Regions from separate parts of the Paludibacterium paludis genome, predicted to be linked through region 1. Evidence: predicted binding sites of a transcription regulator. Region 1 holds the regulator's gene; each other region holds the start of a gene.

Region 1 (2,265 bases):
TTTCTGCTCTGGCTCGATGGCGAGCCATGGCATCTGGAGCTTGCCTGCAAATTCTATCTGAAGCTTGGTGAGTCACCACTGGAATGCGTCGGCGCGAGTCTTGGCGATGGCATGCAGCTCAAGACCCTGGCGATGAAGCGTCAATTGGCGTTGCCGACTCTGCCGGAGGGCGCGCGCGCCTTGCCTGACGGGTTTGCCGGATGCCGCAGCGCGGCGCGCCTGGTGGGGGGGCTGTTCGCCGGGGCCGGCGGTGGGGATCCTGAGGGAACGCTGGGCGGCTGGTGGCGGCAAGGCGCCGAGTCCTTGCCTTGCCGGGGCGCCGCGGCGCGCTGGGTGATTCTTGACCGGAGCCGCTGGCTGTCGCCCTGGCGGGGCGGGCAAGCCGCAAGTCTTGATGCGGGAGAGCTGGCCGCGCGGCTGCAGGGGGCCGATCGTGTGGCGATGGTCGCCGAAATCATGGAAGACAATGGAACGTGGAGAGAGGTCTCCAGGGGATTCGTGGTGCCGGAAGGCTGGCCGGATGCGAAACGGCTGGCCGAGCTGTACGGGCGGAGCGGACCCCGCCCGTGACGCTTACTGACCGTTGGCGTGTACGCAGCCCGAGATCAGCTCCTTGAGCTGCTCCGGCAGCACCAGCTGGATGTGCTTGTGGTCGACGGTGATCCAGCCTTGCTGCTGGAATTTCGACAGGGTGCGGCTGACCGTTTCGAGCTTGAGGCCAAGGAAGCTGCCGATTTCCTCGCGGCTCATGCGCAGCACGAAGTCGTTGGCGGCGAAGCCGCGGCTGGACAGGCGCTGGGAAAGGTTGAGCAGGAAGGCGGCCAGCCGTTCTTCCGCCTTCATGTTGCCAAGAAGCAGCATGACGTTCTGGTCGCGAACGATCTCGCGGCTCATCAACCGGAAGAAATGGTGCTGCAGGCTGGGGATGTCGCGGCCGAGACTCTCCATGCGGGAGAAGGGCAGCTCGCAGACTTCGCTGTCCTCCAGGGCGATCGCGTCGCAGCCGTGAACGCTGGAGGATATGCCGTCAAGACCCATCAGTTCGCCGGACATCAGGAAGCCGGTCACCTGTTCGCGACCATCCTGGCTCGATACACAGGTCTTGAAGAAACCGGTGCGGATGGCGTACAGGGACTTGAAGTTCTCGCCGCTGCGGAACAGGAACTCCCCGCGCTTGAGGCGGCGACTCTGGCGGATGACGGCGTCGAGCTGGGCGAGCTCTTCGCGGTTAAGTCCGACGGGCAGACACAATTCTCGCAGACTGCAGTTGGAGCAGCTTACCTTGAGAGTATGGAGCGGGATCAACGTTTGGTCGTTCATGCTGTATTTCAGCAACCTTGTAAATAAGCTTGACGCTTGTCAAAGCGGATTTTATCCGTTTTCTACAAATTTACCAGTCCACCACAGGTTTTTCCAGTTCAGGACCGCCATGACACCCACCCACCCGTTTTTTCCGGACAGCTGCGAATTCGATCGCGAGCTTATTGAGCGTCTGGATTGCTCCGGACCGCGCTACACCTCGTATCCCACGGCTGACCGCTTCACCGCCGCGTTTGGCCCCGACGATTATCTGCGCTGGTTGGGCCAGCATCAACTGGGTCAAAGCAATCGGGCAATATCATTATATGCTCATTTACCTTTTTGCAACACTGTCTGCTACTACTGCGGTTGCAACAAGATCATCACCAAAGACAAGTCAAAGGCGGATACCTACCTCGATTATCTGGAAAAAGAGGTGGATGCGGTTGTCGCCGCGCTGGGCAAACGGGAGAAAGTCATTCAGTTGCATTTCGGTGGTGGAACGCCGACGTTCCTGTCGGATGCACAACTGGAACGGTTGATGACCTTGCTCAAGACACGTTTCGAATTCCTGCCCGAAGGCGAGTATTCGATCGAAATCGATCCGCGCAAGGTCGGCCGCGATACCGTGTTCGAGCTGGCGCGTCTGGGCTTTAACCGCATGAGTGTCGGTATCCAGGACTTCGATCCGGCCGTGCAGCAGGCGGTGAACCGGGTACAGAGCGAAGCCGAAACGCTGGAAGTGATCGAGGCCGCGCGCGAAGCAGGATTCCGCTCGGTGAGCGTCGATCTGATCTATGGCCTGCCGCTGCAGACGCTCGATTCCGTGATGGCCACGCTGGACAAGGTGATCCGCATCGCGCCGGACCGCATCGCCCTGTACAACTACGCGCACTTGCCGACCGTGTTCATGCCGCAGCGCCGCATCAACGAAGCGGATCTGCCCAGCGCCGAAACCAAGCTGGA
Region 2 (2,265 bases), 680 kb from region 1:
CTGGCCACGCTGCGCACCTCCAAGGTGCAGCGCGACATCGCGGTCGCCCAGTACGAAAAGACCGTGCAGACGGCGTTCCGCGAAGTCGCCGACGCCCTGGCTGTGCGCGGCACCATCGAGGAGCAATGGTCGGCCCAGCAAAAGCTCGCCGAAGCGGCGCGGCTGAGCTACGGCTTGTCGAACGCCCGTTACAAGGCCGGCGTCGACAGCTATCTGACCTTGCTGGATGCCCAGCGTTCGCTGTACAGTGCCGAGCAGTCGCTGATTGTGACGCGCCAGGCGCGTCTTGCCTCCCGCGTGACCCTGTACAAGGTCCTGGGCGGCGGTTGGCAGCCGGAGCCCGGCGCCGTGAAAGGTTCCTAAGGCTCGATCCCCCGGTTAAGACCGGGGGATTTTTTTAACGGGAGTGCGCACAAGACAGGGGAAGGCAAAGGCAGCACATGGCACGCAAGACCAAGGAAGAAGCCGAACTGACGCGGCAACGGCTGATCGATACGGCGCAACGCCTGTTCTGGGAAAAGGGCGTGAGCCGCACGTCGCTCGCCGATATCGCTCAGGCCGCGGGGGTGACGCGGGGCGCGATCTACTGGCATTTCACCGACAAGATCGCCCTGTTCAACGCCATGTGCGAACGCATCATCCCGCGTTTTGACGAGCTTGACGCCAAACTTTCCCGGGCCGGGTCGCCCGAGCGGGCGGTGCGCTGCCTGTGGCAGCACAGTCAGGACGTGCTGCGCTGTTTCGCCGAACATCCCGACATGCGCTGCGTGATCGGCATCCTCAACCTGCGCTGCGAGTTCGTCGGGGAAATGGCGAACGTGCTGATCATGGACCGTTCGTTCATGACCGAGAAATTCGACCGGCTGGAGAAGATTTTCGCGAGGGCCGACCAGGAGGGCGATCTGTTGCCGGGGCTGACCGCGCGCCAGGCCGCGCACATTTACCACTCCATGGCGCGCGGGCTGATCGACATCTGGCTTTTGCATCCCGAGCGCATCGATCTTTCGGCCGAAGCCGACACCTGGTTCCTGCCGTTTTTCCGGGGGACCTTCAGGCTGGACTCCTGGTTGCCCGACAGCTCCTGTCCCTGATTCCGGCGAGGCGCCACCGGGCCTCCTCGCCCCGATTCCGGGCTTGATCATCATCAACGTGCACCCGCACAGGCTCTTCCACAATGGTTACGAACCCGAAGAGGACGATGTTGTTATGACAAATCCACTAACATCCGCAGAACTCGACCTGATGCACGCCTGGTGGCGCGCCGCCAATTACCTGTCGGTCGGTCAAATCTACCTGAAAGACAACCCGCTCTTGCTCGAACCGCTCAAGCGCGAGCATGTCAAGCCGCGCCTGATGGGGCACTGGGGGACCACGCCCGGACTGAATTTCATTTATGTTCACCTGAATCGCCTGATCCGCCGCGAGCGCCAGCCGATGATCTACATCACCGGACCCGGGCATGGCGGACCGGGGTTGGTGGCCAACACCTGGCTGGAAGGCACGTACAGTGAAATCTATCCGGACGTCGATCACAGCCTCGAGGGCATGAAAAAGCTGTTCAAGCAGTTTTCCTTTCCGGGCGGCATTCCATCGCACGTCGCGCCGGAAACCCCGGGGTCGATGCACGAAGGCGGGGAGCTTGGCTATGCGCTGTCGCATGCCTTCGGCGCCGCCTTCGACAATCCCGGTCAGGTCGTGGTGGCGGTGGTGGGCGACGGGGAAGCGGAAACCGGCCCCCTGGCGACGAGCTGGCACTCCAACAAATTCCTCAACCCGATCGATGACGGAGCGGTGCTGCCGATCCTGCATCTGAACGGCTACAAGATCAACAACCCCACGGTGCTGGCCCGCCTGGACGATGCCGAACTGCTCGACCTGTTCCGCGGCTATGGCTATACCCCGCACGTGGTCGAAGTGGCCGATCCGGACGACACGGCGCCGACGCATCAGCGGATGGCCGAGGTGCTCGACACCTGCATGGCGAGTCTTGCCGCGATCCGCGAGCAAGCCGCCGCCGAGCGCGCGCGCGGCGAGGCGTTGTCGCGTCCGCGCTGGCCGATGATCATCCTGAAAAGCCCCAAGGGCTGGACCGGACCGAAGAATATTGACGGCAAAAAAGTCGAAGGCTATTGGCGCAGCCACCAGGTGCCGTTCTCCGATATGACGCCAGAGCATGTCGCCGCCCTGGAAAAATGGCTCAAGAGTTACCATCCGGAAGAACTGTTCACCCGCGACGGCGCCCTGATGCCGGCGCTCTCCGAACTG
Region 3 (2,265 bases), 1.1 Mb from region 1:
GTGATGTCCTCGAGCAGGGTATCGACCCGTGCCTTGTCGATCAGGCGGATGGTGCCGTCCGCCTCGTCCGCTTCGTCGGAGATGTCGTCGCAGTAGTCGGTCAGGATCTGCGTGAAGCGGCGCCGGTCAAGGCCGATCAGATCGTAAGTGTGCAGCTTTTCCAGGGCGTCCAGCTCGCGTTCGTCCATGTTGCCGTCGGTGATCATGAACATGGCCAGTATGCGGGCGATGGCTTCCGGGCTGTTGCGTTGATATGTTCTCATGGGTAGCCTCCCTGTTGTTATCGGCAAAATCGTGCTGCAAAAGACTCCGGAATGGGAACGACCTTGCGGTGCCCGTAATCGAAGAACACGATGCCTGTCTTCAATCTTGCCACTTCTTTTCCGGTTCTGTCATCGGTTGCCTGATAAATGAGTTCCAGGCCGCAGCGGGAGAGGTCGCCGATGCCGATCCGGAAGCGCAGGCGGTCGCCATGCCTGGCCTCGGCGATGTAGCGGATGGCTGCGTCGGCCATGATGATGCCGACTCCGTCGACGTCCATCTCCGTGTAGCCGCTTTGCCGCAGGAAACGGATGCGGGCTTCCTGGGCGAGCGTGAGAATGGCGTCGTTTCCCATGTGGCCTCCGTAATTGATGTCGCCGACGCGGATGTCGAGTGCGGTTTCGAAAAGGAAGGTATCCGGGAGGGGGATTTCAACGCGTGCCATCGGGTGGGTGTCCTGAAATGATTGTCAACCCGGCTTCAAGTATTTAATCTGCATCAACCGTGGGCCAGTCGATTTTGCTAGACTGGTCCTGTAGAGGCTAACTTCAAGAAGAGGGCGCAAAATGTACAAGAAAATCTTTGTTCCGGTGGATGATAGCGAATCTTCCAATGTGGCGCTCGCCGAAGCGAGCAAGCTGGCCGCCGCGCTGGGCTCCGAACTGCGTCTTGTGCATGTGGTCGATCTGGCTCAGTTCGGTTGGGGCGGTACCGAGTTTCTTGATGCGGCGGAATTGCAGAAATCGGTCAAGGAATCCGGCGAGCAGGTGCTGGCGGCCTGCTGCGAAACGGTTCGCGCGGCGGGGCTTTCGGCCGAAAGCAAGATTCTGGAAAGCTGGGGCGACAAGATCGCCTCGGTGCTGATCGCCGATGCCACCCAGTGGGGGGCCGATCTGGTCGTGATGGGTACGCACGGCTGGACGGGGTTGATGCATCTTTTGATGGGCAGTGTGGCCGAAGGGGTGCTCAAGACGGCGGACATTCCTGTGCTGCTGTTGCGCCATCCGGGCGACTGAACCGGTTTTCGGCGCGTCAATGAAATCTATGGTCAGCCTGACCTTTGCAAGAACAGAGTGCTGATGAATAATGACGGGGTAGGCTTGCTCTAATCTATCCGGATTCTTGGTGGGCAGCTATGCCCGATCCATGATGTGAGCCGCTCCTGCAGGTCCCTAAAAAACCCTCAGTCTCTCATGACTGTTTTCATTGTCGGGGGGTTCTGCAGGCCGTGGGCCGGTTGTCGTCATCAGTGTCTGTCTTGGCAAAAGCAGGCTTCTACTCGCCGCCTTTCGCGAGTACCGCCCACACGACCCGTGCCAGTTTGTTGGCCAGTGCGCAGGCCACGATGTTCGAGTGGCGACGCTGCATCAGCGCCATCGTCCACGCTGCCATCGCACTCTTCCCGCGCGGCGCGTTCTGCATGATCACCCGGGCACATTGCACCAGCGGGCGGCGCAGGCTTTTGTCTCCCCGTTTGCTGATGCCCAGCAGCTTGGACTTTCCACCCGTCGAGTACTGTCGCGGCACCAGACCCAGTGATGCCGCAAAGTCACGCGCGTTGCCGTAGTCCTTGGCATTGCCGGCGTCTGCCGACAACTGGCTGGCGGTGATCGGGCCGATGCCGGGTATCGTCATCAACCGCAGGGCGACATCGTCCTGCCGGGCCTCTGCCGCGATCTCGCGCTCCAGTTCTTCGACCTCCGCCTTGAGCAAGCGGTAGTGCTCCAGCTGTCGTTGCAAGATCTGCCGGGCCTTGACGGGCAAACCGTTGGTCTCGTCCATCAGCTGCATCGGCAACTGCGTGATCCCCCGCACCCCGACGGGAAGCGCGATACCGAATTCCAGCAGCAGCGCATGGATCTGGTTGTTGGTCTGTACCCGTTCGGCAATGCGGGCCTCACGCAAGCGATGCAGTGCGGACAAGGCTTGCTGTTCGGCGCTCTTGGCGGCCACGTAACGCATGGTCGGACATGCCGCCGCCTCGCAAATGGCCTGGGCATCGAT

What was found. The regulator FNR, encoded in region 1, switches genes on or off when oxygen is low (the NO sensors DNR and NnrR bind a similar motif). The targets are predictions, from matches to a motif close to TTGATNNNNATCAA.
Region 2: a site for FNR is predicted at 1,135-1,148, ahead of JNO50_RS07150 (phosphoketolase family protein). Genes of this name have one in related genera too.
Region 3: a site for FNR is predicted at 750-763, ahead of JNO50_RS09165 (universal stress protein). Genes of this name have one in related genera too.

What each region holds. Positions count from the first base shown of each region.
Region 1 is NZ_CP069161.1:891,251-893,515, forward strand. Features, by position in the region: gene JNO50_RS03950 (DUF1853 family protein) at 1-570, shown strand, start outside; gene fnr (fumarate/nitrate reduction transcriptional regulator Fnr) at 574-1,320, opposite strand; gene hemN (oxygen-independent coproporphyrinogen III oxidase) at 1,430-2,265, shown strand, end outside.
Region 2 is NZ_CP069161.1:1,568,758-1,571,022, forward strand. Features, by position in the region: gene adeC (AdeC/AdeK/OprM family multidrug efflux complex outer membrane factor) at 1-363, shown strand, start outside; gene JNO50_RS07145 (TetR family transcriptional regulator) at 441-1,091, shown strand; gene JNO50_RS07150 (phosphoketolase family protein) at 1,207-2,265, shown strand, end outside.
Region 3 is NZ_CP069161.1:2,031,253-2,033,517, forward strand. Features, by position in the region: gene JNO50_RS09155 (tellurite resistance TerB family protein) at 1-263, opposite strand, end outside; gene JNO50_RS09160 (acyl-CoA thioesterase) at 281-706, opposite strand; gene JNO50_RS09165 (universal stress protein) at 828-1,277, shown strand; partial or broken gene JNO50_RS09170 (IS110 family RNA-guided transposase) at 1,537-2,265, opposite strand, start outside.